2 regions of the Shewanella sp. MF05913 genome follow, and region 2 is predicted to be linked to the other one. Evidence: riboswitches for the same ligand, from Rfam matches in the RefSeq annotation. Region 2 holds a riboswitch; the other holds the start of a gene.
The links. A riboswitch is a leader RNA that binds a small molecule or an ion and turns the genes downstream of it on or off. The one in region 2 is predicted to bind thiamine pyrophosphate.
Positions count from the first base shown of each region.

Region 1 (15,437 bases), on a different contig from region 2:
TACATGCCCAGCGTGACCTTTAACCCAACGCCAATCTATAGTGTGTTGTTGGCTTACCGCATCTAAGCGTTTCCATAAGTCGACATTTTTAACCGGCTGCTTGGTTGACGTTATCCAACCTTTCTTTTTCCAACCATGGATCCAAGATGTGATACCTTGGCGCATGTATTGGCTGTCGCTGGTTAAGATAATATTACAAGGTTCAAATAACGCTTCAAGTGCGATAATGGGGGCAAGTAATTCCATGCGATTATTGGTGGTAAGGGCAAAGCCGTCGGCTATTTCATGCGTTTGATGTTGATATTTCATTACCACGCCATAGCCGCCAGGACCCGGGTTGCCTAAACAAGATCCATCAGTAAAAATATACAGCTGTTTGAGTTCGGCCATCAAGTTGTTACCATAGCAAAATATTCGCGCCAGTATACTCAATTTAACTAGGGGCGAGGGCTTAAAGAGTAAAAATTATGAACATTATTTCAAGTGCGAGTCGTCAAGTCATTCTCGATACCGAAACCACAGGTATGAACCAAGCGGGTGGCCCTATTTATGTTGGGCACAGGATCATTGAAATCGGTTGTGTCGAAGTGATAAACCGCCGTTTAACGGGCAGGACGTATCACCAATACATCAATCCAGGCCAATCAATCGATCCCGAGGCCATTGAGGTTCACGGCATTACCAATGAACGCGTGGCCAATGAGCCGCGGTTTCATCAAATTGCATCAGAATTTATCAACTTTATTGACGGCGCTGAGATTGTTGCACATAACGCAAACTTTGATGTGAGCTTTATGGACCATGAGTTTTCAAAACTCAATCCGATCGGGCCGAAAACCAAAGACATTTGCAGTATTTTAGACAGCTTAGCCATTGCCAAGCGATTACACCCTGGGCAAAAGAACAACCTTGATGCCTTATGCCGTCGTTATGGTATTGATAATGGCCGTCGAACCTATCATGGCGCGTTACTCGATGCTGAAATCCTGGCTGACGTTTACTTAATTATGACTGGCGGACAAATTAAGTTTAATTTGTCTAATGAAAAAGCGGGTCAAGAAGGTGGCGGGATAAAAAAGATCGACACATCCGCGTTTAACCTTAAAGTCGTCGGGGCATCGGCCGATGAAATAGTATTACACGAACAACGACTTGACCTCATTGCCAAGTCTGGAAAATGTCTCTGGAGAGGGTAAACCCACCTTTATGACTGTTAGCCTTTCACGTCGCGCCACCATTGCTTGTTTTCTATTGCTATGCCCTATTATGGCGTGGCAATCTTCTGCATTCTCAGCGCCGGTTAAAGCCTCACAAGCTGCAGAGCTTAAGAATCGATTTCGTATTGATTACATGGTGGATAACCTAACCTTGGTTATCCAACGAGATTATGGCTCCGCGCCGGTCGTAGTGGTGCTACCCGATGGCAGTAAATGGTATTCAAATCGACACCCACAATCGGTAAAGTGGGTTGATGGTATCGCTGCTGACATGCTCCACATAGAAAAACCAATGGCGGGCCCGTGGCAGTTACTCGGGCAAGTTACTGAAGGTTCTACTATTCAGAAGCTCTCTAAACTCGACATAGAAGTGCAACCTTTACCACAACCGCTGTTTCAAGGTGAACGTCTCAAAGTGACAGCGCGCCTTTTGGGCGACAACTTAACCATGAGAATGCCCGGATTGGAATACATGGTTGAGTGGACCTCGCGTTTTACCAGCCAGCATATCGTGGGTGATGACAATTTTGCGACAGGCACCATTATTGTTGGTGCCTACAAAGATAATGGCGAAGATTTAGACGAAGCCCCAGATGATGGTATCTTCACAGGGGCTCAAAACTTAGAACAACCCAGTGGGCATTATATATTAAACGTCTCAGCACGTAATAACGTGTTTGAACGTGAGTTTGTGATGCCATTTGAGTTGTCTAAACAGCCCATAAAAGCAGAAATGGTGCCCAACAACGATCCGTTAAAAGGCATTTGGCAAATCCAGTTGTCCGTAGATGAAACTCAAGTCTTGCTTGCAGAAACTCATTTTGAATTTGAATTAGTTGGCCCCGCCGGGTTACAACTACCAATAATTTTGCAAGAACTCACCAGTGCTGATCAAATTTTATATTTACCGAAAGTGACTGAATTTGGTAGCTACCGAGTGAAGGGGACTGTGGTGTCTACCGCGGTAGGTGGACGTGAAATTGTGTTGAATTTACCTGAGATGTTTTTCAATTTAATTGAGCCACCAAAGCCTGGCCCTACAGCTGAGGAGCTCGCAGAGCAAGCTGCAGCCCAAGCGGCGATTGAAGAGCAACTCGCTAAAGATGATGCGATATTTTGGATTGTTACCGTTAATGGTGTGCTATTCCTGTTTGGGATTGTAGGCATTATTGTGTGGCGTAAAAGACAAGCGTTAGCGAAAGCGATGGCGGCGGCAGAAGAGCGTTTAAAGCAAAATCCACCTAAAGAAGAGAAACACCCCGAGAATGAACTTGAAAGCCTAGATTTGGATGACATTGATTTAACCATGCCAGATGATAAAAGCTAATTGATTGTTTTTAAAGTCGATTAATACTTGAATGTGGTCCTTATACCATTCCGCATTAATAAGTGACCACTCAGAATACATCCAGCGGTTTTTGATTAAGGCGTCGCTATGTAGTAATGGTTGTTCCCTTTCAAATAGCGAGAACGCAGAGCAAAAGCGGCTGGGGCATTCCTTTCAGGCGAGTTTTAAAAGGGCTTACACTGCGTTGCATGACTTCGAAAGAGAACAACTATTCATTCAGTCATTCGCCTTGTTTAAGCCCTTTTAAATTCTCGCTGAGAGAGCATTTACTAACGCGGAATGGTATTAAATACAATAATTGTGCATTTTTTAGCTAAACGAGTTAAAACCGTTAAAAAATAGTTGACGATTAATTATCACAACTTTATTATTCAACGCACTTGTGTGGAGCGGTAGTTCAGTTGGTTAGAATACCGGCCTGTCACGCCGGGGGTCGCGGGTTCGAGTCCCGTCCGCTCCGCCATTCAAGTGACTGTTTACATTTAATAAAATTAATATTTATGCGATTATTTTTTCAAGTTTAATTTTATTAAGTGTAAACAAACCGTTTTGGAGCGGTAGTTCAGTTGGTTAGAATACCGGCCTGTCACGCCGGGGGTCGCGGGTTCGAGTCCCGTCCGCTCCGCCAAATAGATAAGCCCTTACAGTAATGTAAGGGCTTTTTTATTATTTTTAATTTCCAGCATCTTCAACTTCTTCAACATTCGATCACGACACTGGTCGCGAGTTCACTCATTCAAGGTCAGCGTCCGCTGTGCCAAATAATTAAGCCCTTACAGTAATGTAAGGGCTTTTTTATTATTTTTAATTTCCAGTATCTTAAATATCTTCAACATTCGATCACGACACTGGTCGCGAGTTCACTCATTCAAGGTCAGCGTCCGCTCCGCCAAATAGATAAGCCCTTACAGTAATGTAAGGGCTTTTTTATTGCTTAAGATTTCTATTCTCAAAGCATCAAAGCACTTGTACATATGAGATTCTAAACAAAGACTGTCATGCCTAGTCTCGCGGGTTCACTCATACAAGGTACCGCCCGCTGTGCCAAACAATTAAGCCCTTACAGCAATGTAAGGGCTTTTTATTCAATTATGTGTGCTTATGTCAGTACAGAAAAACAATGTTCCCTAGGCTGGGTAGGTCGCGTTAAAACGCATAGTTGACGCTGAGCTCTACTGAACGGCCGGCGCCATTCATTTGGGTGAAGCCTTGGGTGTTATCTTGTTTATATTGCGCAATACTCACCCCACCTAAAGGCAGTTGGTAATATTCATCAAGTAAGTTGTTTACTGCCAGAGTCATGGTTGCACCTTGCCATTCAATACTGCTTGAGATGTTCAGTAGTGAATAACTGTCAGTGGTGTTTTCAAGGCGATTATTGTCGACCCGATCTTTTGTCGCCACCCATTGCCAGCTAATACTATTGTTCCAATCTCCTCGTTGATGTTGAAGTGTTAACTCGCTCTGTAATGGTTTGATTTGATATAGAGGCGTATGGGTATCGTTTCTTTCGCCATGAGTGGCACTGATATTGGCTGCAACAACCCACTTACCATTATCGTTTTCTGTTAACAGGTAACTCGCATCTGCGCGCGAGCCATAAATTGTCGCATCGACATTGGTAAATTGTAAAATATTACGGCGGTTTAGCTCGATGCTCGTGCTATTAACGCTACCAATAACATCAGCATCAATATAGTCATTGATATCGCTATACCAGGCGGTAACTGAGGCCGTGAAATCAGTTTGCACTAAGGTATATGCGGCGCTAAGAGTGCGAGCCGTTTCATGGTTTAAATCGGGATTACCTACATAGCCATTAGCATCGCCATACCAACCTATCATGGTTGTCGCCATCGTACTTTGGCCCCAACTGTAGCGTTCATATAAGTTTGGTGCACGGCCTTTTTGAGCTAAACCAAATTCGATGATTTCGGTATCGCTTAATTGATATCGTGCTAATAATGTGGCATCAATAATATGGTCATGTCGTGGTCGATAAAGCTGATTAAATTCATCTGCTGCCAACGCATTAACGTTACTCATGCCCATCATACTCATGCTGTTATAAGGTTGCACCTCACCAGTAGTGGTCGTGACATATTCATAGCGAACACCCGCAGATATCCACCATTGTGTATTTAGCGTTTGTTGCCATTCACCGTAAACCGCAGCGCGTTTGCGTTTACCGTCATTAATATTGACGTAATCATTTGGGCCCATCATGGATGAACCTTCAATAGCAGGCCAAGTATCATCAAGTTGATAAAGATAATATTCTTGTCCAAGCAATAACGTATTGTCATTACTCATAGGGAGTTGCCAATGCAATAGGTAGCTAAAATCTTTACCTGTGGTTTCCATCGGCATCATGCCGGTTTTTTCTGGCGTGAAGAAACCCATATCATGTTCGACACTGTGCCAATTGGCTTGAGCACTAAATAGACCCTCATTTTCAAGTGCTAATTGATAACGCAGTATTGCACCATAACTGTCGTTGTTGGTCATATCCATATACTGATTGGCGAACCCCTGATATGGAATATGTTGATGGGTTAATTTAATGGCAAGTTGTTGGGTATCATCATGCCATGCTGCAATTAAGGCATGGTTTTGTGCTTGATATAGCGTGTCTAACACGGTGTCGCCATTACCATCGGTATAACTGTTGGCGTCTTCAAAAGCGCCTTGGTAGCTAAAGCTCAGTGCTTTACTGGCGACGGTGGCATTGACACTAGCTAAAGTAGTATCGCTAACACTTCGATAACCAGCAGACACATTACCTCTATGCCATGTAAGTTGGTCTGTTAAGGAAAACTCTGGGTTAAAACTATTGATTTTAATCACACCGGCAATGTTATCTCCACCAGCACTGACCGGCGACACACCTGCAACCACTTGAGCTGAGGTAATTTGACTTGCTGCCACGTAAGATAGTGGTGGATTCATGTAATTGGCACATGATGAAGTAATGTCATTACCGTCGATAAGTACTTTAATGCGATCGCCCATCATGCCGTTCAAAATAGGTAAGGCTGAAACACCGCCCGCTTGTGAAAACTCAACACCTTGTTTTGACAGTAAGCGTTCCGCTGAACCTAATAAATCTTTATTGCCGTTTTGTTGACCGTGGACTTCAACTCTTTCAATGTCTGAATGTGTGTCTTGTGTGGATGGCTGTGCTGTAACAGGCGTAGACAACACTACCATTATGGCGAAAGATATTGATGAGTAAGCAGTGTTAAAATTATGATTGGATTTAATGCTTTGTGTTTTTAATGTGGTCAAAATCATCACCGTATTTATTCTATTATAAATTAGGATGAATATTTTTCATCGCTAGTTGTTTGTATTAGAAAATTATAACCTACTAATAAATCGATGGAATGCGACATATTGCCGCACCTAGAATGATGACTTTTCTGCAGTGTGAATCAGCTTGTGTGAACTCAGCCGCAGCATCATGGTTTTGGATATGACTGCTCTGTTTTAGAGTGAATAAAGTGAAATGCGTGCGAAATTTAATGCTTGTTTTTTTATTGTAAGCTTGCTTATACTGCTGAACATCTTGTCGGAGTGCCATTATGGCTGAGACCGTTTATTCGGGATCCGTTGAACCTGATCAGGCTAGAACCTGCGAAGGAAACAAGCGTAATAATCGTTTTTATTACGGCATCATGTTGATAATTTAGCGCTTTGGTTGATGGTTTTTTACATCCATTTATTTACTTAACCTAAGCCTAAATCGATACAGACAGTGTCATTGTAATGATTGGTTATTTATATGCGTCACGATCTCTTTGTGGCTCATAGCTTTGCTCAACACCTCTCCTGACAAGCAACTCTACTCTTATAAATGAGGTTGCTAATGTCACATTCAAACCGTCGTCAGACACGAGCGAAAGCTCAACAATTTATCGATACCCTTAAACCGTTACAACACCCAAATTCTGAAAAAGTCTATCTGCAAGGCAGCCGTCCCGATCTGCTGGTGGCCATGAGGCAAATCCATCAATCCAGCACTCGAACGGGGGGCACAGATAAGCTTCCTATCACCGAGGCAAACCCTGCCATTATGGTGTACGACTGCGCAGGGCCTTATTCCGATCCCCATGCTGATATTGATGTCCGTCGTGGTTTAGCTCCATTACGTCGAACCTGGATTGAAGAGCGTCAAGACACTGAGCAATTAACCCATGCAAGTTCTGGCTTTACTCAGCAACGTTTAGCTGATGATGGTTTAGATCATTTACGATTTGACGGACTTAATGCACCACGACGCGCCAAAGCCGGCAAACGCGTCACGCAAATGCACTACGCTAGGCAAGGGATTATTACCCTAGAAATGGAATACATTGCCATTCGTGAAAATATGGCGCGCGCCGATGTGCATGACACCGTACTCACACAACACGCTCCCGGTGAAGCGTTTGGTGCGCACATTGGCCAACTGATCACCCCAGAATTCGTGCGTGATGAAGTGGCAAGAGGTAGGGCTATTATTCCACTTAATATTAATCATCCTGAAGCTGAACCCATGATTATAGGGCGTAATTTTTTGGTTAAAGTGAATGCCAATATTGGTAATTCAGCCGTAACGTCATCTATTGAAGAAGAGGTAGAGAAGTTAGTCTGGTCAACGCGTTGGGGCGCCGACACCGTAATGGACTTATCTACGGGGCGTTATATTCATGAAACCCGCGAGTGGATCATTCGTAACTCTCCCGTGCCTATTGGTACTGTGCCTATTTATCAAGCACTTGAGAAGGTTAATGGGGTTGCTGAAGATCTTAATTGGGAAATATTTCGCGACACACTCATAGAACAAGCTGAGCAGGGCGTTGATTACTTTACCATCCATGCCGGCGTGTTATTACGCTATGTGCCGATGACGGCCAAGCGTCTAACGGGCATTGTTTCTCGTGGTGGTTCCATTATGGCCAAGTGGTGCTTAAGCCATCACAAAGAAAGTTTTTTGTATGAACACTTTGAAGACATTTGCCAAATTTGTGCCCAATACGATGTGTCGTTATCACTCGGTGATGGTATGCGCCCAGGCTCTATTGCTGATGCCAATGATGAAGCGCAATTTGCTGAGTTAGCCACCCTAGGTGAGTTAGTCAAAATAGCCTGGCAATATGATGTACAGACCATAATCGAGGGTCCCGGCCATGTGCCAATGCAACTGATTAAAGTCAATATGGAAAAACAGCTTAGCCTGTGCGATGAAGCGCCATTTTACACATTAGGCCCACAAACGACGGATATTGCTCCCGGTTACGATCACTTCACATCTGGTATTGGTGCGGCAATGATGGCCTGGTATGGCGTGGCGATGCTGTGTTATGTCACTCCAAAAGAGCATTTAGGCTTACCCAATAAAAACGATGTAAAACAAGGGCTAATTGCTTACAAAATTGCAGCTCATGCCGCGGATGTTGCCAAAGGGCATCCCGGGGCACAAGTGCGTGACAATGCGTTATCTAAGGCGCGCTTTGAGTTTCGTTGGGAAGATCAATATAACCTAGGCTTAGATCCCGACACCGCACGTGCGTATCACGATGAATCCCTACCGCAAGAATCAGCAAAAGTGGCTCACTTTTGCTCTATGTGCGGGCCTAAATTTTGTTCAATGAAAATCACCCAGGAAGTGCGTGATTACGCTAAATCTCTTGAAGATGCTAACACTCATGCCAAAGTGCAACACATTGAATTAACCACGGCGACTGATTATAACACCTTGGCTATGAAGCAAAAATCGGCTGAATTTAAAGCATCGGGTTCGGCTATTTATCATGAAGTCTCTGCGGCAAAGGCTAAAGAAGGGGTGGAGTAATGGCGACAGGTACGCACGCTAAAATCGATAACCTTATGCCTAAACCCATTGTTTGGACCATTGCGGGTTCTGACAGTGGCGGCGGCGCGGGTATACAAGCTGACCTACTGACAATGCACGATCTTCAATGCCATGGTTGCAGCGTGATTAGCAGCATTACTGCGCAAAATAGTGTGAATGTGACTCTCGTTGAAGCCGTTTCTGAGCAGATGCTAATTTCGCAGTTAGATACTTTATGGGCTGATTTAACGCCGGTTGCGATTAAAATTGGCTTATTGGCCAATCAACAACAAATCGATATCGTTGCAAAATGGTTATCGCGATTAAGCCGGCTTTGCACATTACCTTTTGTGGTTCTCGATCCTGTGATGGTAGCCAGCAGTGGCGCGCAATTTTGTCAGCAAGCTATCAATTTTACGCCATTTGCAGGCTTAATCAGCTTGCTCACACCAAATCAGCATGAATTGTTTCGTTTAAGCTCGACATTATTATTGGAAAATACCAATCCAAGTAATGCCGATCCCAGTAATAAAAGGCCTAGGCATAGAGATTCTAGTCACACATTAACAAATCAACAAACTTCCGATACCAATACCGATAGCAACACAGATAACGATGAACTGAGCATGATAATGGCGGCTAAATGGCTTGCTAATCATTATCGTTGTCATGTACTGGCTAAAGGTGGCGATGCTGCTTGGCAACAGCAGCTAGCCACAGATGTTTATGTGACACGTAGTGTGGTGGGGGCGAGCCATATTCATGATAATCAAGTGTTTAAACTCACCACCCCCAGAGTGAATACTAACAATAATCATGGCAGCGGTTGTACGCTGTCATCGGCAGTAGCGTGTTTTGTGGCGCATCAATTTGTGATTCATGACGCGATTGTGTTGGCAAAAGCTTATGTCAATAAAGGCTTAAGTGACAGTTATGCTATTGGTGCAGGGCCTGGCGTATTGGCACGTTCAGGCTGGCCTAACGAGTTAATTGCTATGCCGATCATTTCAAACGTTGAGGATAATATTACTTATCGCAGCAATAAGACCTTTCGGCCTGTGGTGACGCCATTAGGCGTTTACCCCGTGCTGGACTCGTTATCACAGTTGCACTCTGTTCTCGAGGCTGGGTGCCGTACCGTGCAGTTTAGAGTTAAATTATCTCAACCTATTAACGAGTTAACGTTACAGGCATTAGAGCAAAGTATTATTGATGCGATTGCTCTGGGGCGCGAATTTAACGCGCAACTGTTTATCAACGATCACTGGCAATTAGCCATAAAACACCGTGCATTTGGGGTGCATCTTGGCCAGGAAGATTTAGCCAGTGCAAATCTGGAGGCAATAGCTGAGGCAGGTTTGGCCTTAGGCATATCGAGTCATAGCTATTTTGAAGCGTTGTTAGCCCACCAATGTAAACCGTCTTATATCGCATTAGGTCATATTTATCCTACCACGACCAAGCAAATGCCATCAGCGCCTCAAGGGGTGACTAAATTAACGCATTATGTGAATTTGTTGGGCAAACATTATCCCACTGTAGCCATTGGCGGCGTTGATGTTGAGCGTCTTGAGCGACTGGCGAGCAGTAAAGTGGGAGATGTTGCTGTTGTCAGAGCGATAACTCAAGCGAGTCATCCCAGTGAGGCATATCGTTTAATGCATCAACGTTGGCTGCAACTCACTCGAGGCCATCAAGTGCCTAAGGTTATGAGTGCGTTTAAGGAGGCGATATGAAAGCGTTAACGGACAAGCAATATCGACAGTATTCGCGCACCATGTTGCTTAACGACATTGGTGAAACAGGGCAGTTGGCGATTATAAATAGTCAGGTGGCCATTATTGGTTTGGGTGGACTCGGTCAGCTGGTGGTGCAATATCTTGCTGCCGCAGGCGTTAAGCACTTTATGCTAGTAGACCATGATGTGGTGGCGCTCGATAATTTACCAAGACAATTATTATACAGTGAGGCCGATATTGGTCAGCATAAAGTCAGTGTCGCCAAACGCACATTGAGTCGTTTGTACTCAGATGTCTATGTCAATGCGATTACCGATAAGTTAACCGAAACTAACGTTATTGAGTTTACCAAGCGGTTAAATACCGACACATTGGTGTTTGATTGCACCGATAATTTAGTAGCTCGTCATGTGATTAATCAGCTTTGTGTGACTCAAGATTTAACCCTTATTAGCGCGGCGATCAGTGCATATCAGGGGCAATTATTCTGTATCGATTTTGGCGCTAAATTAACGCATGAGAAGCAATATGGTTGTTATCGCTGTTTATACCCTGAAGATATCGACATTAAGCAAACTTGTTCGCAGCAAGGTGTACTTGGCCCAGCGGTCGGGGTTATGGCCAGTATGCAAGCGTTAGTCGGTTTGCAGCATATCTGTAATATCTTCACTCAGTACGGCGTTTTACAGCGCTTTGATGCGTTAACGCTACAGTGGCATCAAGCCAAAATGAACCGTGATCTGCAATGTACATTATGCCAACAGCCGCAATTGCAGGAGTACGCAAATGAATGCTAATCAACCATCTCAATCTATCAATGTGATGATCAACGGCGTTGCAGAAACGTTGGAGGGTCACGTGACAATCTCAGAACTGTTGATATTAAAGCAGCTGCCGATTAACGCCATCGCTGTCGTGGTTAATGATGAAGTGCTACCGCGTAGCCGCTGGAACCATGTTATGTGTCAGCATGATGACTCTATTTGTGTGTTTTCTGCTGTGGCAGGAGGGTAACTATGTTAACGATTTCCGGTCATCAATTTACATCTCGGTTATTTACTGGAACAGGTAAGTTTAGTCATCAAGACATTATGTTAGCCGCAATCGCGCAGTCTCAATCACAGTTGGTGACATTAGCGATGAAACGCATTGATTTACATGCTAACCACGACAACCTGTTAGCGCCATTGCAATCATTAGGGGTGAAATTACTGCCCAACACGGCAGGGGCTCGCAATGCCAAAGAAGCCATTTTTGCGGCGCATTTAGCCTATGAGATGCTCGGCACTAAATGGATAAAATTAGAAATTCATCCCGATCCTAAATATTTGATGCCCGATCCTATTGAAACATTACTGGCAGCAAAGCAGTTATGCGATGACGGTTTTGTGGTGCTGCCTTATGTGCATGCAGACCCTGTGTTGTGTCGACGTCTTGAAGATGTTGGTTGCGCAGCGGTTATGCCATTGGGTAGCCCAATTGGAAGTAATCAAGGGCTGGCAACAGAAACCTTTTTAAACATTATTATTGAGCAGGCACAAGTGCCGGTGATTATTGATGCTGGTATTGGCTCACCTTCTCAAGCATGCCGCGCAATGGAAATGGGCGCCGATGCTGTATTGGTTAACACCGCGATTGCCAGCAGTGCCCAACCTGAAAAAATGGCTCAATGTTTTGCTCAAGCTGTTATCGCGGGTCGACAAGCATACGAAGCGGGACTTGGGCATGTCAATCGTCAAGCTTTAGCGACCAGTCCTCTAACAGGCTTTTTGGGGCTCAATGTATGACATCATTTGTTGATGAATTTGTAACACTCAATGCCGATGCCATGTCACTGAAACTGTACTCAACGACAGCGCAAGATGTTGAGCGAGCACTATTACAGCCCACGGGTAATTTATCGAGTTTAATGGCGCTATTATCACCAGCGGCAATGGCCTATTTAGAACCCATGTCACAACAAGCCGCGGCATTAACGCGGCAACGCTTTGGCGCTAACCTTGGTTTGTTTTTACCTTTGTATGTATCTAACTTATGTGCAAATGAATGTGATTATTGCGGCTTTAGCATGAGTAACAAAGTAAAGCGTAAAACATTGAGCCAAGATGAGTTAAATCAAGAGATGGCAATTATTAAGCAACGTGGCTTCGATTCAGTATTGTTGGTGTCTGGCGAGCATGAAACCAAAGTGGGTATCGATTATTTTGCAGCCATTTTACCGCAGGTTAAAGCCAAGTTTAGTCACGTGGCTATGGAAGTGCAGCCACTGGAAACGGTTCATTATCAGCATTTGGCTAAGCTTGGTCTCGACTCAGTCATGGTATACCAGGAAACGTACCGGCCGCACACCTATGCTAAACATCATACTCGGGGTAAGAAACAAGATTTTAACTATCGATTAGCCACAGCCGACCGAATTGCTAAGGCGGGTATTGATAAAATAGGGTTAGGGGTGCTATTAGGCCTTGATGATTGGCGTCTTGATGCACTCTTTATGGGACATCACTTACAGTATCTCGAACAAACCTATTGGCGCACTCGATACAGTATTTCATTGCCAAGACTTCGGCCTTGCACGGGAGGTATTACACCCAAAGTCGAGCTCAGTGATGCTGGTTTAGTTCAGCTTATCTGTGCCTTTAGATTATTTAATCCCCAAGTCGAAATCAGCTTATCGACTAGAGAACTAGCCAGTTTACGCGATAATTTATGGGCCTTGGGGATCACTCACTTAAGTGCAGGAAGCTCGACGCAACCAGGAGGATATTTGAACCCTAGTACCCAGCTCGATCAATTTGAAATCAGTGATGATCGCTCAGTTGAACAAGTTGTTTCTCGGCTTAAACAGCTTGGTTTCAATCCCTTATGGAAAGATTGGGAGATGGCCTGGATAAATCAATAACCTTAACTGTTTACCTTGCTTAAAAACTGTACATTTATGGGTGTTTACGCCATAATAATTATTAGTTCTTTTACGACTTAACTGTCATTTTTTATTTTAGCTTTAGGCTAAAATTGATACAGTAACAATACATCTTTAGATTACGGTTAATAGCCAGGAGCGTATTATGCAAGTTCAATCAGCGTATGCATCAGGTATGCAGGGATTGCAAAGTGCACAACAAGGTTTAGCGCAAGCAACCACGTCTGTGGCGATACCTGATCAACAAAAACCCGCAGTCCCAACATCAACTCAAGATACTGTTACCTTAAGTTCGCAAGCGGTAACAGCTAACGATCAGGCTTCTGCATTAATTTCGGCTACTGAATCGGTAAATCAAGGGCAAGCTTCTGCCAAAGTCATTGAAGCTGCATCTGAAACGATTGGTAGTTTGATTGATATCGAAGTGTAACAATGAACGCGGTAATCAGTCCCGCATCAATGAGCGTCGCGACACCCGCGACGCATAAAAGCGGAAGTGGCCACACTTCCGTTTATGGTCGTAGTAATAGTAATCCTACAAGTTCACATACCAGCTCATATACAACATCTCGTAATGCATCAGCTAATATTTCAACAAGCACTCCCGTAGTTAATTCGGTAACATCACTACGTTCAAGTCCTGTATTATCTAACACATCAATTTCAGATACACCGCTTTCAAATACAGCGCTTTCAAATACAGCACTAGTATCATCATCTGCATCATCTATCCAGCCAGTGAACGCAAGCTATAGCTTAAAAAGTGGCCCGATGAATATTGCAGCGGTGTTACAAAAAACGTCTGTATCCAATAGTGGTTTATCGAATGCATCTGCTCAAGTCAGTGCTCAATCGACCCATTTTCAAACAAGCACTGTTAAGGCGAATACGGTTCAGTCACCAACCATTTATGAAACCACGGAATCTCAGCCCCAGCCGGCAACGCCATTTCAACCTGTGGTATTTACTGATGTTAATGATCAACCAAGTACAGTAAACCGTTTTATATCCACAACTGAGCCTCAATCAGAAACGCCTGCAAATGGGCAGGCGATTACCAGTAATGTAACCTCAACCACGGATGCTAACGTAACTTCAAATGACGCCGAAGTAGAACAAGCCGTAAATGAGCAATCTGAACAAGAGAGCGCAGCAGCTAAAGAGCAAATTAATAAACAAATAGCGCAGAAACAACAGCAGATAGATCAAGCTGAAGCGCAACAGATTTCTGAGTTGAGTAAACGAGATATCGAAGTTAAAACTCACGAACAAGCTCATGCTGCGGTGGGAGGAAGCTTTGCGCAAAGCCCGAGTTACGAATATGAAAAAGGACCAGATGGCAAACGTTATGCCGTTGATGGTGAAGTCAGTATTGATGTTGCTCCTATCAGTGGCGATCCACAAGCAACCTTAAGTAAAATGCAAAAAGTTTACGCTGCGGCAATGGCGCCAGTTCAACCCTCTATGGCCGATATTCGTGTTGCAGCACAAGCAGTACAGTATATGAACGAGGCTAAACAAGCTTTAGTTGTGGAGCGTCAACAGTCGGTAATGAGTGCTCAAGACAGTGAGCATATGACTGAATTAGGCCAAATCTTTAAACAACCAGATAACCGCGACCCTCTTGCTCCTTTTATGCAAAAACAATCGAATAGTGACAATACCATTGCCGCATCAGCGACTCCCTATACCAGCTCTGCTGAGCCGCTAAACTCCCAAATCGCTTCTAAACCAATTGTTAACGCAACACTCACAGCTTCGCAAACCTCATCAAGTGTTACCTCGACGGATGCTGATATACAATCTATGTCGGCAAATGGCATTAATCAACAACTCAATTCTGCTAGTCGTTATAATCCTTATCAAAATCAACTTTTACAACAAACTTCCTCCCAGGCGCAGCCACCAGGTTTTGAATTTTACGTATAATCAAACTTGTATGATACGACTATTCATTTACTGAGGCATGCCCGGCAGTTTTTGCTATTTGGAAGGCAACAAGCATGACTTCAGAGCGGCTCCTTAATCAATAATCATTGGACGAATTCTGAGTGGTCACTTATTAATGCGGATTGGTATTTTACTGGTGTGGATTCATCGGTAATTTATGCTGCTGCAAAATGAGATTTTCAAGTAACTTGGAAGCAGGGCCTTGTTGATCTCTATTTGGGATGACAAGATTTAAAATGACTTTACGCTGAGTGCTGCCACGTAATTGCAAGCGAGTCAGTTGCTTAGTGGCCAATTCCTGTGCAATCACAAAACTTGGCATCCAGCAAAAACCAATGTTGCGCAGTAAAATCGATTTCGCTTCGTGAAAGTTAGACACTGTCCAACGCTGCTCGGCTTTTAGCCAACCAATATCATTACTTGA
Region 1 covers NZ_JCAYNT010000003.1:131,346-146,782, reverse strand. Annotated here, with positions in the region: gene rnhA (ribonuclease HI) at 1-390, opposite strand, end outside; gene dnaQ (DNA polymerase III subunit epsilon) at 468-1,196, shown strand; gene AC19MV_RS06335 (TIGR03503 family protein) at 1,267-2,544, shown strand; tRNA gene AC19MV_RS06330 (tRNA-Asp) at 2,952-3,028, shown strand; tRNA gene AC19MV_RS06325 (tRNA-Asp) at 3,117-3,193, shown strand; gene AC19MV_RS06320 (TonB-dependent receptor plug domain-containing protein) at 3,712-5,859, opposite strand; TPP riboswitch at 6,128-6,227, shown strand; gene thiC (phosphomethylpyrimidine synthase ThiC) at 6,434-8,401, shown strand; gene thiE (thiamine phosphate synthase) at 8,401-10,137, shown strand; gene AC19MV_RS06305 (HesA/MoeB/ThiF family protein) at 10,134-10,937, shown strand; gene thiS (sulfur carrier protein ThiS) at 10,927-11,154, shown strand; gene AC19MV_RS06295 (thiazole synthase) at 11,157-11,927, shown strand; gene thiH (2-iminoacetate synthase ThiH) at 11,924-13,042, shown strand; gene AC19MV_RS06285 (chemotaxis protein) at 13,209-13,493, shown strand; gene AC19MV_RS06280 (putative metalloprotease CJM1_0395 family protein) at 13,496-14,992, shown strand; gene AC19MV_RS06275 (LysR family transcriptional regulator) at 15,144-15,437, opposite strand, start outside.
Region 1: it holds a riboswitch for thiamine pyrophosphate, as region 2 does, so the genes downstream of both, thiC (phosphomethylpyrimidine synthase ThiC) here and AC19MV_RS01660 (TonB-dependent receptor) in region 2, are expected to answer to the same signal.

Region 2 (15,437 bases):
GCCTACGGCAAGTCTTTAAGAACGGTTAAGTCTTGTGTCGGCAGTACCTGGTGCCGTTATGGCGTGCAAGATGCGGTGGGTTTTGCCATCGATTTAGAAAATCGTTACAAGGGCCTACGCAGCCCGCATAAATTGAAGTTTGCCGTATCGGGATGTACTCGCGAATGCGCCGAAGCACAAAGTAAAGATATCGGCATTATCGCAACCGACAAAGGTTGGAACCTCTATGTGGCAGGCAATGGCGGTATGCGTCCACGTCACGGTGATTTGTTTGCTACCGATTTATCGACCGAAACGCTTTATCAATACATCGACCGTATTTTGATGTTTTACGTTAAAACCGCCGACAAACTGCAGCGCACCTCTACCTGGATGGATTCATTAGAAGGCGGCTTAGCATATTTAAAATCAGTGGTCATTGATGACGCGCTGGGGATCAACTCAACCTTAGAACAACAGATAGAGTTGATTGCAGCAACGTATCAATGTGAATGGAAAACCAGTCTTGAACAACCGGCTTTCTTAGCGCGCTTTAATGAGTTTGTTAACCCAAGTGAGGCACCTGTTGCAGATGCTAATGCATACCAGCGTGTGCGCGATCAGCGCTTCCCTAATGGTAAAGATACCGGTGCAGGCAACATTGCGATTAAACAGATTACTGAGCAAAAAATTACCGAGCAGCAAACCACTGAGCAACAAGCAAAAGTAGATGAGGTATTAGCATGAGTTGGATTAATGTGTGTGAAGAAACAAGCTTACCCATAGGCACAGGTGTTGCTGCCTGGGTTGCTGGAAAGGCAGTGGCTATTTTTAACTTAGGCAAAGATGGTTTGTATGCCATCGATAATGTCGACCCCGCCTCAGGCGTGGGCTTATTAGCTCGCGGATTAATTTGTGAAATGGACGGTGAACTGTGCGTGGCATCGCCGTTATACAAACAACATTATCGATTAACCACAGGCGTGTGTATTGAAGATACGTCATTAATTGCCAGTCCGTTTGATATTAAAACTGAGCAGGGACATGTCCTTGTATTAGCCAAAGCATAAGGAGTATTACGATGAGTGCTGAAAAATTTAAGTTATTTTCTTTTAACGGCAAAATGAAGATTATGCATTTAAGCTGGATGGCTTTTTTTATCACCTTCGTGGTGTGGTTTAACGCCGCACCGCTGGTGAGTGTGATAGCCGACAGCTTGGGGCTGACGACCGCACAAATTAAAACCTTACTGATCCTCAACGTTGCTTTAACCATTCCTGCGCGGATTATTATCGGGATGGTGACCGATAAATACGGACCGCGGATAACCTATTCGGCGTTACTCGCCATTTGTTCTATTCCGTGCTTTATGTTTGCCGTTGCCGATTCATTTGAACAGCTCGCATTAGCCCGTTTTTTAATTGGCTTTATTGGTGCCGGTTTCGTGATTGGTATTCGTATGGTCAGTGAATGGTTTCCGGCTAAAGAGTTGGGCACCGCAGAGGGCATTTACGGCGGTTGGGGTAACTTTGGTTCAGCTGCTGCAGCCTTTACTTTACCCGCGGTTGCTCTTGCATTTGGTGGCCCAGACGGTTGGCGCTATGCCATTGGTATTACTGGTTTAATGAGCTTATTGTTTTCGTTTGTTTACTACTTTAATGTCACCGACACACCAAAAGGCTCAACATACTTTAAGCCCAAAAAAGGCGGCGGGTTAGAGGTAACCAGCAAAAATGATTTAGTGTTACTCATTGTCATGAAAGTGCCGATGTATGCCACCTTAGCGTTATTGGGATGGAAGTTGTCGCCAGCGGGTGTCAGCATGTTTACTCAAGATACGACAAATTTGATTTACGCCGGTTTAGCCTTTGTATTTTTAATTGATTTTTATCAAACCTATCAGGTCAACAAGCATCTCTTTTCTGTTGAAGTGCCAGAGTTTGAACGTTACGAGTTTAAGCAAGTTGCGGTACTCAATGTATTGTATTTCACCACATTTGGTTCTGAGTTGGCGGTGGTGTCAATGTTGCCATTATTTTTTGCCGAAACCTTTGCATTAGGTATGGCGCAAGCAGGTATGGTGGCATCCAGTTATGCCTTTATGAACCTGATGTCTCGCCCAGGCGGTGGCTGGTTAAGTGATAAGTTTGGCCGTAAAACCACACTATTGATTTTAACTGCTGGTTTAGCGATAGGGTATTTATCGGTAGCACAAATAGACTCAAGTTGGTCATTACCTCTTGCGGTGGTTGTGGTGATGGCGTGTTCTTTCTTTGTTCAAGGCGGTGAGGGCGCAGTTTTTGCTGCAGTACCACTCATTAAACGTCGTTTAACCGGTCAAATTGCCGGTATGACAGGAGCTTATGGAAATGTTGGCGCAGTGTTTTTCTTAACGGTATATTCAATGGTGTCGACACAAACGTTCTTCTATGTCATTGCTGTGAGTGCCGTATTTGGTTTTATTACCTTATTCTTTATGAATGAGCCGAAAGGTCATATTGCCGAGGTGAATGAAGACGGCGAAGTGACCTTGATCAGCGTCAGTTAGATGAACCTATGAGTGGGATCGTTATTACAGCAGGAAACCTATGTCTCCTAAGTTAGATACACATGCCAGCCCTGTGATAGATGACACGCTGCCTTTTGCAACCAGTTTGCAATTGGTAGTGGGGCAAGCCTCTGAAAAAGGTCATAAATCGCAAAACGAAGATGCGATAGGCATACGCATCCCGAGTGGTGTATCTCTTATGACTAAAGGTATCGTCAGCGTGATAAGTGATGGTGTCAGTACCGCAGAGGGAGGCGCACAAGCATCAGCGATTAGCGTGAGTAATTTTTTAGCCGATTATTACTCCACACCAGATAGCTGGAGCGTGCAAACCTCAAGCGCCAAAGTCTTAACCGCATTAAACCGTTGGCTGTATGGGTTAGGGCAAGATTATCGCGATGCACGGCGTGGATTTGTATGTACTTTCAGCGCATTGGTGTTTAAGTCGTGCACTGTGCACATGCTACATGTGGGTGATTCACGCATTTATCGTTTTCGCCGTGGCGAGTTAAGCCAATTAAGCCATGATCACAGCACAAAAATAAACGCATCGCATCAATATTTAACCCGCGCATTAGGCATGGATGTCAAATTAGATGTTGATTATAAAGCATTAACGGTTGAGCAAGACGATCTTTACTTGCTGACTACCGATGGCATACACGACCAATTTACAGAGTTTGAATTACTGCAAAGGATAAGCAGTTTTTATCAATTACATCCGCAATTAAGCGATGATTTATGTGAGCATTTTTGCCGTAAATTGATAACAAAAGCATTTGAACTTGGCAGTAAAGATAATTTGAGTGCGCAATTATTGTGTGTTCAGCAATTGCCGAAACAAGCCATTGATGATGTTTACCATCATTTATCGCAGCGTCCATTTCCGCCTCCGCTGAGTGTCGGGATGAAGCTTGATGGTTATCGAGTCACTCACATTATTCATCAATCTCAACGGAGCCAGGTGTATCGGGTTGAGAATCAGCAGCAACACGCTTTTTGCATGAAAACGCCTTCAGTTAATTACATTGATGATGCGGCTTATATTGAGCGTTTTATGTTAGAAAGCTGGATTGGTCAGCGTATAAACAGTACTCATGTCGTGAAGGTGGTAGAGCAACATCAACCTAAATCGGCATTGTATTACTTAACCGAATTTCTCCCAGGAGTGAGCTTAGCGCAATGGCTCGTTCAACATAAAAAAGCCCCAGTAGAAGATGTGCTAGCGCTGCTAAAGCAAATCGAATTAGGCGTTAGAGCATTTCATCGCCGAGAAACGCTACATCAAGATTTAAAGCCGGATAATATTTTTATTACCCGTGATGGCGTGGTGAAAATTATCGATTTTGGCTCTTGTTATATCAAAGGCGTTGCTGAAATTAGCACTCCACTGACACGCGATCATATTTTGGGGACTGCAGATTATACCGCTCCAGAGGTGATATTGGGTTATCAGGCTGATGGACGAGCTGATTTGTTTTCCCTTGCTGTGATTGCTTATGAAATGTTGGCAGGTGAACACCCCTTTAAAGGCAAGCTCAGCAAATGCAATACCAGGCAAGCTTTCTCGCGATTAGAATACGTCAATGTGCACCAACTCAATCCCATGGTGCCCATCTGGATAGACCAAGCCCTAAAAAAAGCCTTAAGCATTGAGCCTAATTTGCGCCAGGCCGACACTTGCGAGCTTATTCACCAATTAACCACCGCCAGTGCTCGTCAACGCCCAAAGCATTTTGTGCCACTTATCAATCGTAATCCAGTCAGATTTTGGCAAGCCACCTCCATCGTACTTTTTCTGGCTTTTATCACCAGCTTATTGGTTTAGGCCTAATATGGTTTCTGAGTATAAAAATCGGGCATTAATGAAATCAATTCACTAAAATAACCTTACGTATAGATAATTAGTTAGCATTAATACTAAAGTGTTATTTTTTTATGGTGATGGCTCTTTTGGCTTATTTTCAACAATGAGGATGATTGGTAATATTCACATGTTGGAATATTACTTGGCAATGAAGTCGTTTAGTCAGTTCACATGGAGTGTTTGAGATGTTTAAAGTCGTAAATTGGATGTTAGTGTCACGATCTCAGTTGCTCATTGACTTACTTGATTGCCGTTGGCCGCAAGAATTTTTAGTTAAATTAACTCCCGCCCAGCCCGGTAATATGGCAAATAAATTGGTTGAAGAAGTTATTTCAGTGGTCTATTTTGACTTAGCAACCATCGATATCCAACAAGCTTATCAATTACAACGTCTTATTGAGCGAGAATATAGCTCTATCCATACTGTGTTTATTAACTTCCCCAAACAACTTGATACGCGTTTTCTTATTCACCCTTCGACGACTCTAGGGGTTTTTTACGCTGACACCAGCTTAACGGAAATCAGTTTGGGATTGAACGACATAATGAAAGGGCGAAGTGTCATGCCGCAGGAGTTATTACATTCGATGATGAATGATGATAACGAAGTGGAAGGCGATCAGTTGACTATCCGCGAACGTGAAGTGCTGCACGCCTTATTGTCAGGTAGTACCAATTTAGATATTGCGAATCAATTATTTGTTAGTGAATCAACGATTAAAACTCACTTATATCGTGCATTTAGAAAGATAGGTGTTTCCTGCAGAGGCCAAGCCATTGCCTGGGCGCAAACTCACATGCATGAGGTGAGGGTATAATCCTTAGCTCAACAGCTTTTGTAAATAGAAATGGGTATCAGTTGATACCCATTTTTGTGTCTGCTTTTTGTGGAGGGTTTAACCTCTATCACTTAAACCATTGTCAGTTAATCCACTGCTAGTTAAACCAAAGTGCGGTTTTACTGGCATCGCTAATGGTTAAAGAAATCGTGTCGGCAATTGCTTCTCGCACTGGCAGTTGGCCTTGCATTAATTCATCGCGTCTAAACCAATGTAAATTGAGTTGTTGTCCTACGCTATAGCTTTGCAGTTGCTGCTCAAATTGGGCGTTAACTTGTAAATTGTCAGCGGCGATCAGTAAATCTCCGGCGCTGAGTCCCGCTTGATGTGCAGGGCTATTTTGGCTAACCGCTAACACTTTTAGGCCAAGTGCTTCAGGCTTTGTTTTGGCACCAAATGCGATTTTATAACCTTTGGCATCCCCGCCACCGAGATCGGTGACACCCTCACTTGCACGCACTGTCATGCTAACGCCGACCTGTTCAAGCAAGTTGCTTAGCGGTATGTCTTGGGTGTTGTCTAAATAAGCAAAAATATCATCACACGAGCGGTTAAGCAGTTTTTCAACAATCTGTTGATGGCTCATGTTATTGGTGCCGATTTGCGGCAATCCATATTGTTGCCATAACGTGCGCATTACATCATCAAGGCTGTGCTTGCCCTGGGTTTCTATGCGGATGGTTAGGTCTAAATACAACGCAAATAGTGCGCCTTTGGTGTAATAACTCACAATGGCGTTAGCCGCATTTTCATCTTGCTTGTAAAACTTGGTCCATGCGTTGAAGCTCGATTGCTTAAGGGTTTGCTTAAAGCGTCCTTCGCCGCGATACACTCGCGTCATAATTTGGCTCAGCAGAGTTAAATAACCTTTTTCATTAATGCACTTAGACTTAAAAGTAATTAAATCATCGTAATATGACGTAATCCCTTCGTATGCCCATAATTGCTCTGTGTACGACTCTTGCGATAAATCAAATGGGGTAAATTCGGCAGGTTTAATGCGTTTTACGTTCCATGAATGGAAGTATTCGTGGCTGCAAAGTGACAAATAGGTCCGATAGCCTTTATCAACCGGAGCATCGAGTGACAAAGGTAGGTCATTGCGCGAGCACATTAAAGCGGTTGAGGCTTTATGTTCGAGTCCGCCAAAGCCGTTATCTAATACCGTGGTCATAAACACATAACGTTCAAACGGTGCAGGCGTGCCAAATAAGTTAATTTGATACTCGCAAATGGCGGTTAAATCCTTAGCCAGGCGAGTCATATTGGCGCGATGTTTACCACTTAATACGATATCGTGGGGCACTCCAGCAGCATAAAAGGTTTCGATGCTCAGCTCGCCCATTTCAACGGGATGATCGATTAAGTCATCGTAGTTTGGTGCGCTAAAATCACCAAAACCAAATTGTTCGCCAGCGGTTCTGTTCATGCTGGTGGCCAAAGTCCAGTGGCTTAATTCGGCTAATGCGGGTTTAGCTATGGTGACCTGGTGCGGGTGTAATTCAAGCCCTTTGGCGGCTAAAAATACGCTACTGCCATTAAAGAAACCGTGGTTTGTATCAAGGTGGGCGGTACGTACCGATAAATCCCAGGCGTAAATTTGATAGCATAATATGATGTCGCTACCCTGGTTATTTACCTGCCAGGTTTGCTTATCTAACTGGGTGACGGTTAATGCTTGTTGATTTTCTGTGGCGTCAATTTCGATAATGTTTTTAGCAAAATCACGGATCATGTAACTGCCAGGTAACCAGGCCGGTAGGTAAAAAACTTGTGACGGTGAGGCTTGGGTGACGGTGAGAGTGACTTCAAATAAGTGCGCTTTAGGATCGATCGCATGGATATGATAATGCATAAAGAATTCCAAATAGTAGAAGCGTTGCAATCAAAAGGATTGAGCTATAATCGACAATGCTGCCAAAAATGACTCGGTTAAGCAAACGAATCCCATTTTCTGTAAAAGATAACTGATTTATTGAGTTTTTTCTGGAGTCAGAGATCAAAGACTTGTTACTATCATCATTAGCAAAATGCTGTCATTCATTAAGGATCCTAAAATGGCCGAAGAAACCATATTCAGTAAAATTATTCGTCGTGAAATTCCAGCCGATATTTTATATCAAGATGAACTCGTCACTGCATTTCGTGATATCGCTCCGCAAGCGCCCACGCACATACTTATTATTCCTAACCATTTAATCGCCACGGCAAATGATGTCAAAGCATCAGATGAAAAAGCCTTAGGCCGAATGATGACCGTAGCGGCTAAATTAGCCGATGAAGCAGGCATTGCAGAAGATGGCTATCGTTTGATTATGAATTGTAATAAACATGGTGGCCAAGAGGTATACCATATTCATATGCATCTTTTAGGCGGTAAGCCATTAGGTCCAATGCTGAGCCGCGACTAATGAAAATTAACAGTGATTTTTTCCCATTAACTGAAGTGGCCACTCGTTTTGTTAACCAACTGGCTCAGTGTCGTCGCTTAGGGTTAAGTGTTAAAGAAGCCAGTGAGCATCACGTATTAATTGAGTTGCCATACAGCCAGGATATTATTGGTTACCCTGATACGGGTGTGATCCATGGTGGGGTGATTACCACCCTCATCGACACCGCTTGCGGCACCGCAGTGGTGTGCGCCATTTTAAAAAAATATCAATCGCTTGAGTTGTCACCAACATTAGATTTACGGGTCGATTACATGAAGCCTGCTGAGCCACATAAACCGGTTTATGCCTTTGCAGAGTGTTACCGTTTATCGTCTAGTGTGGCCTTTACCCGCGCGATTGCCTATCAAGAAAGTATTGATGAACCGATTGCCCATGCGGTAGGTTCATTTATGCGTATTAGCCCTGAAATGGTTGGCGAAGAGTTTCGTCAGGCGTTAATGGGAAACTTGCCGGAGAGTCAGCATGACTGAGCAAACAACCCAGGTGGCATCAAGTGAGTTGGATGTTCAAGATGTGGTAAAGCGTGCCATTGAGTTAAATGACTACAGTTATTTGCTTGAAAAAGTGCCGTACTCACAATTTATTGGTATGTCTGTAGCCCGTTTTGGCGACGAAATGGTATTTAGATTACCCGCAAAAGATGACAATATCGGCAATCCCATTCTACCGGCTATTCACGGTGGCGTGATTGCAGGCTTTATGGAAATGTCGGCCATTGTGCAATTAATGGTGTTTATGCAGGCCAAAAAGGTGCCTAAAATTGTCGACTTTTCAATTGACTATTTACGCGCAGGTTTACATCAAGACACCTTTGCAGAATGTAAAATTACCCGTCAAGGGCGCCGCGTGGCCAATGTGAGTATCAATTGTTGGCAAACCAATCGTAAGCAATTGATTGCCACAGCCAGAGCGCATTTTTTATTAGATTAATAACCCAAACCGCCAGTAACATTTAAGGAAAAGATTATGAAACTCGCATCGATTATCGTACTCACATCAACGTTGTTACTTGGCGCTTGTGCTCACAACACCGCGGGTATTGCCCTTGACTCTAATGGGCAAGTTCGCGTTGATAGCAGCTCTTTTGCCAGTGATGTCAATGTCACTGATATTGCGTCAATTATGGTGGGCGACTTAGTTAAAGCCTCGGCGTTAATTCAGAGTAAATCGAGCACAGACTTACGCGTGCAATACAAATTTACCTGGTTTGATGCCAACGGTTATACCATTGAAAATGAGGCAACAAGTTGGAAGTCGGTCAAATTACATGGCATGCAACAATTGCAAGTCAGTGCAGTAGCACCTAATACTCAAGTCAGTCATTTTGAGGTATACGTGCGCGAAACCTACTCTGATTAACGCTTTAAATTCGTATTTTGTACACGCTGTTTATTGCTTGTTTGATACGACAAAGGCACTAGCATAATGTCGACATTGGCAAAGTGCTTTTTGTGTTATCAAATTGTATGACGGATCGTGTAATCAGATTTTAGATAGTTTATACTCGTGGCCGCCAAGGGGTGTTCAGCAATACTGAACTGAGATGTCGTTAAGACGAACCCTTAGAACCTGATCCGGCTTATACCGGCGTAGGAATGGGCCACACTATCTTTAAGTGCACCTCTTATTCGCTACTCTTGCCGGATCTCAAAATAACTATTTGAGGTCCTATGTTCACGAAAAAATCTACCGGGTTAACCCACACCCCAATTGCCTTAGCGGTTATCGCAGCACTAAGCTCGCCGATTGTTTTAGCCAAAACGGCTGATGTTGAGCGCGTAACTCCCGAATATGAAAAAATGGAAGTCATTGTTGTTAATGCTGATTTTAGTAATATCAGCCTTGATAAAATGCCATCGAGCGTGACCGTTATTGATGCTCAGCAACTTGAAGACGAAGGTGCGCAGCATTTTGAAGATGTGCTGAATTCCATTGCTAACTTTAACTGGTCTGGTGGTAGCTCTCGTCCTAAATACTTCCAAATCCGCGGTGTCGGTGAGCAAGAGCAATACCAGGGCGCGCCAAACTCATCGGTTGGCTTTGTAGTCGATGATATTGATTTATCAGGGCTTGGCATGGTGTCGAGCATGTATGACATGCAACAGGTTGAAGTGCTGCGCGGACCGCAAGGGACTCAATATGGTGCCAATGCCTTAGCGGGATTAATTTATCTAAAAAGTAATGACCCTACCGATTCATTTGAGCATGGCGCAAAAGTTAGCGTTGGCGATGATGATTTACGCACTTTTTCTGGCTTTAGTTCTGGGCCATTAAATGACTCAGGCAAATTGCTGTATCGGGTATCGGTTGAACAACATACTCAAAATGGTTACCGAGATAATCTGTACCTAAATAGTGACGACAGCAATCAACGTGACGAGCTCAGTGCCCGCGCTAAATTACGCTGGTATGCCACAGACGATTTACAAATTGATTTGACCTTATTACATGCCAATTTCGATAACGGTTATGATGCCTGGACACTAGACAACAACACCACTAATACCTTAACAGACCAACCAGGTATTGATGCGCAAGAAACAACAGGTGCTGGGCTTAAGTTTATTTATACCGGTGCCACAGCATTTGACTTCACCTCGCTCACCTCCATTGCGCAAACTGACCACCACCACGCATATGACGGTGACTGGGCAAACCCAGATTACTGGGCCAGCAAGCAATGTACCTTGTACGATGATGACTACAACGTCACAGGCAGCGAGCCATGTGAGTACGATTATACCTGGGATAAAGAAGGCGACCGCCAAACGCTTACCCAGGAGTTTCGTTTATCATCAAAAGATGCCGGGCGAATTTTTGCAGGTAGCACTGATTGGTTAGTGGGTGTATATGCCATGAACCTCAATGAAGATAATGACTTATATTCAGAATACAACACCTGGCCAGATGAAGTGTTACAGTCGAGCTACGAAGCCACAAATTATGCTGTGTTTGCTCAATTAGACAGTCATTTAGGCAATGATTATTTGTTGTCTACCGGTTTGCGTTTTGAGCAAAGAGACAGTGAATACCGCGACAGTAATAATGATAATTTTGATCCGTCAGAAAACATGTGGGGCGGTCATATCGCCTTATCAAAAGCCATTAATAGCAATCATAATGCTTATGCACGCATTGCGCGAGGCTATAAAGCGGGTGGCTTTAATATGACGTTGCCAACAGAATTAGCCAACAAAAAAGAGTTTGATACCGAGATTTTATATAACTACGAAATCGGCATGAAATCGACTTGGTTAGACGGCAAGGTTGACTCGACATTGGCAATATTCTTCATGGATCGTGAAGATCAACAAGTGTCAGCCTCTTTACAAGACCCAGATAATCCACAACGATTTGTATTATTTACTGAAAATGCCGGTAGCTCACAAAACTACGGCGCTGAAGTCGATGCTAAATGGTACATCACTGAAAATATTGAGTTTTACGGCAGCATTGGTTGGTTAGAAACAGAATACGGCCAGTATGAATACAGTGACAAATACGGTTCGATTATTGATTTGTCGGGTCGTGAGCTCGCCCATTCTCCTAATTTTACCTACAGTGCCGGTATGACGTATGTCGCCGATTCGGGCTGGTTTGCTAATATCAATGCCAGTGGCAAAAGTGATTTTTATTACTCAGACAGCAACGAGTCAACATCAGATGCATACACCATTTATAATGCCCGCCTAGGTTACGAAACAGCAACATGGTCGGCTTACTTATGGGGCCGTAATTTATTTGATAAAGAGTACGGTGTGCGCGGCTTCTATTTTGGTAACGAACCCGACTTAGATTGGGCCGACAAACAATACATTCGTTATGGCGACCCTCGCCAAGTGGGTGTGACGTTCGACTATAAATTTATGTAAGTTCAACTGCGGCATCACCCGGTGCCGCATACCGTTTAGGAAATGAACAATGAAATTAACCGCAGAAATTAGTATGTATCCATTCAACGAAAACTACCTTGATCCAATCAAGTGGTTTATTGGCCGTGTTGATAGCTACAACAATATTGAACGTGTCACCAATGCCATGGCAACACAAGTGTGCGGTGAGTACGCAGATGTTATGTCAATGCTGGCCATTGAAATGCAAGCTGCTCACGAGAAGTGGGGCAAAGCCGTATTTGTGTGCAAGTTTATTGGTGGCGAACTTAACCTAAGTCATAGCGAATAACAGCCATGAATGACGTGATGTTAGCCATTCAACAAGCTTTTAGCGAAGCGTCGGTCATGACATTTTGGGAAGCCATTGCCGTCATGTTTGCGCTGGCTTACCTTATTCTGGCAATGCGGACTAACATTTGGTGTTGGTCGGCCGCGTTTCTGAGCACCGCCATTTACACGGTATTGTTTTGGAATGTGTCGCTATTAATGGAGTCGGTGCTCAATATTTATTACATGGGCATGGCCGTTTATGGTTATTGGCTGTGGTTGCATGTGCCGCCTGTGCAGGAATCTCAACACCATGAAGTGAATACACAACTGAGCATTAGCAGTTGGTCGTTGACGACTCACAGTATTGTTATCGCCGTTACTGCTTTGGTATCGATAGTGGTGGGATACGGTATGGCGAATTACACCAGTGCAGCATTTCCCTATATCGATGCAGCCACCACCTGTTTTGCGGTTGTTACCACGTACTTAGTGGCTAAAAAAGTGCTCGAGAACTGGCTGTACTGGGTGGTGATAGATTTGGTTTCTATCTACCTCTACTTCCAAAAAGGACTGATGTTGACCTCAGGTTTGTTTATTCTATATGTTGCAATGGCCGTTGGCGGTTACATGATGTGGCGTAAAAAATATCAACATTCCATTGTTAAACAAGATAAGCTTTCTCAACAGGCAATTAGTGTATAATCACAGCATTATCAGATTGTTATTGCGGTAAAATTTATGTCATCACCTTTACTCACGTTACCCAGTGAGTTCATTAATATGTTGCAGCAGGCAATACCCGCTGCAACATATCACTCATTATTAACGCAATGCACTGCCGTTACCTTATTAAATACTGGCTTAAGTAACCAAAATTATTTGTTGTCTTGCCCCTTGGGTGACAAGGTGTTGCGCGTCAATCAACGCCACAGTCATTGGTGTAATAGGGCGCTTGAGGTTGAATGTTGGCAATCTGCTATCGCGGCAAATATTGCGCCGAAACTCGAGTGGGTAAGTAACGACAAGCAATTTTATTTAAGTGATTTTGTCGCTCAACCGCAAGGCGATTGGAGCCAGTTCTCATCCATGTTTGGCCATTCATCTACTCGTCCATTGACAGCTATGACTCATCCGAATGTGGATGTGGTTGCTTTGTTGGCGCAATTGTTTGCTTCGCTGAGCCAATTACCCGTACCGTCTAAAAGCATGAGTGTGAGTGCACAATGGCAGCAATATGCTTTGCAATTAGATGCGATGAGTCAGCAACAAACTGACGCCCAGTGGCATCACGCATGGCAAACATTGCAGGGTATGAACATGCGTATAAGGCATTGGTTATCACAGCTTGAATCTTGTGTTTTATTGCCTATTTTTTGTCATCGCGACTTAACCCCACACAATTTACTGTTAAGTCCCGCACCTGTTAATAGCGCATTGCCGCAAAGTAAACTATTTTGTATTGATTATGAGTATGCTATTACCAGCCATCCATTGTTTGATTTAGCCAGCACTGTAGCTACCCATAACTTAACAGAAGACCAAGTGGCGCAATTAACTCACAAGGTTATTGTGCAATATTGCCAAATGTCGAGTTTGACCGATGTAGCCGCCGCTAAAGCGGCAATGCCTGCTGCGATAAACTGTTTTTGGTTATTCTCGGCAATGTGGTCACTGCTTATGGCGGCTAATGAATCTCAACAAGATACATTAGCGATGGCTAAATACATTAAGTTTTACAATCAATACTTAGCCCTGATCCATTAATCAACGTATCTTCAGGTTGTTTGGGTATAGTATAGATTCACCTAATTTTGAGGGACCAATTGTGACCAAAAAACTGTTGTTATTATTGTGCTGTACGGTTTTATTTGTAGGCTGTTCAACCAAGGTGAGCTATTTCTTTCTCGATTGGGCCATCGAGTGGGAAGTTGAAGAATATGTTGATTTAAATCGTGATCAGCAAGATAAATTTGATCAACTTGTTGAAAAGTTTTTAGTATGGCATCGACAAGATGAATTACCTCGATACCGCGATCAGCTAACCTTATTATCAACTCAAGCCAATGAATATTCATTAACACCAGAGTTATGGCAGCAACAAGTCACTATGGCTAAAGCGCACTGGTATCGAATTTTTAATGTGGTCATGCCAGACTTACTCCCCATAGTAGCAAGCTTTGATGACAAACAAGTTCAACAGGTATTAACTCAGCTTAAAAAAGAGCAAAAAGAGTTAATTGAAGAATACGCCGGTAAAGAGCAAAGTGAACTGATAACAGACTCAGACAAACGTATCGAAAAACAGTTAAAAGAATGGACAGGTAGTGTCAGTGAGGCGCAACAGCAGATTATTCATCAAGCCAATACAGAGCGTTTAGCCACCTTAGATATGTGGTTAGAATACCGTCACGAATGGCTACGACAATTTGAGCAAGCTTTATTGCGCCGTAATGAGGCTGACTATTTTACCGCACAAATGACACGCTTACTCACCGCACCTGATGAGCTAAAGTCATCTGTTTATCAAAATAATGTCACTGAGAATACACATAAGTTTGGGGTGATGATAATTGCTTTAAACCAAAGCTTTAGCGACAAACAGCGCAAACACTTTAATGGTAAATTAACCGAGTTAGTTGACGATTTAACCGAATTGCACTTAGATAAATAACTGAACCTCACTGAGATACCTCAGCGTAAATTGAAAGATTTTGCCGCTAAAGCAGGTCTTTTCATTCACTACACATTTAGGACGAATTATTTATGCAGGCGTTAATCGGGTTATATCAACAATTTCTACACGTGGTTAAGCATTCAGAAGGCTTAGCCGCTTTGGCCTTAAGGCTTTATCTTGCGCCCGTATTAATGCAAGCAGGCTATAATAAACTGTCTCATTTTGACGACACCGCAGCCTGGTTTGGAAACCCTGATTGGGGTTTAGGCTTACCTATGCCAGAGCAGATGACAGCATTAGCGGCAGGTACCGAGCTAATTGGCGGGGCATTATTGTTGGTGGGATTAGCCACTCGATTAGTCGCACTGCCTATGATGATCACCATGCTAGTGGCAGCATTTGCAGTGCATTTACCTAATGGATGGTTAGCTATTGCCGATGCCAGTTCATGGCTTGCCAATGAAAACGTGATGGCATCAGCAGAAAAACTGGCCGCGGCTAAATCTATTTTACAACAACATGGTAATTACGAATGGCTGACCAGCTCTGGCAATTTTGTGATTTTAAATAATGGTATCGAATTCGCCATTACTTACTTATTCATGTTGTTAGCGTTATTGGTTATTGGCGGTGGACGTTACACCAGTGTCGACTATTTTATTAGCCGTCGCTTATTAAAGTAGTGTTGTTCACTCAGTCGATGAAACCCGTTTAATTAATCCCACCAAATTGGTGGGATTTTTGTTAATATCATTCGCATAATTTTACTTGAAAGGATTGAACCTTGGACGCAACACAACTGTTATTGACTCGCCAGTCAACACCTCGTCTAGTCGCCCCAGCACCAACGGCAGAACAACTGACTTTTTTACTCGACGCCGCAGCTAGAGTACCCGATCACGGCGCACTAACAC
Region 2 covers NZ_JCAYNT010000001.1:360,243-375,679, forward strand. Annotated here, with positions in the region: gene nirB (nitrite reductase large subunit NirB) at 1-726, shown strand, start outside; gene nirD (nitrite reductase small subunit NirD) at 723-1,049, shown strand; gene AC19MV_RS01620 (NarK family nitrate/nitrite MFS transporter) at 1,061-2,527, shown strand; gene AC19MV_RS01625 (bifunctional protein-serine/threonine kinase/phosphatase) at 2,568-4,355, shown strand; gene AC19MV_RS01630 (LuxR C-terminal-related transcriptional regulator) at 4,580-5,212, shown strand; gene AC19MV_RS01635 (M61 family metallopeptidase) at 5,331-7,088, opposite strand; gene hinT (purine nucleoside phosphoramidase) at 7,291-7,644, shown strand; gene AC19MV_RS01645 (PaaI family thioesterase) at 7,644-8,156, shown strand; gene AC19MV_RS01650 (PaaI family thioesterase) at 8,149-8,616, shown strand; gene AC19MV_RS01655 (YcfL family putative periplasmic lipoprotein) at 8,653-9,045, shown strand; TPP riboswitch at 9,193-9,299, shown strand; gene AC19MV_RS01660 (TonB-dependent receptor) at 9,357-11,558, shown strand; gene AC19MV_RS01665 (hypothetical protein) at 11,608-11,868, shown strand; gene pnuC (nicotinamide riboside transporter PnuC) at 11,874-12,551, shown strand; gene AC19MV_RS01675 (phosphotransferase family protein) at 12,588-13,613, shown strand; gene AC19MV_RS01680 (DUF6279 family lipoprotein) at 13,675-14,520, shown strand; gene AC19MV_RS01685 (HvfX family Cu-binding RiPP maturation protein) at 14,613-15,206, shown strand; gene AC19MV_RS01690 (NAD(P)H nitroreductase) at 15,308-15,437, shown strand, end outside.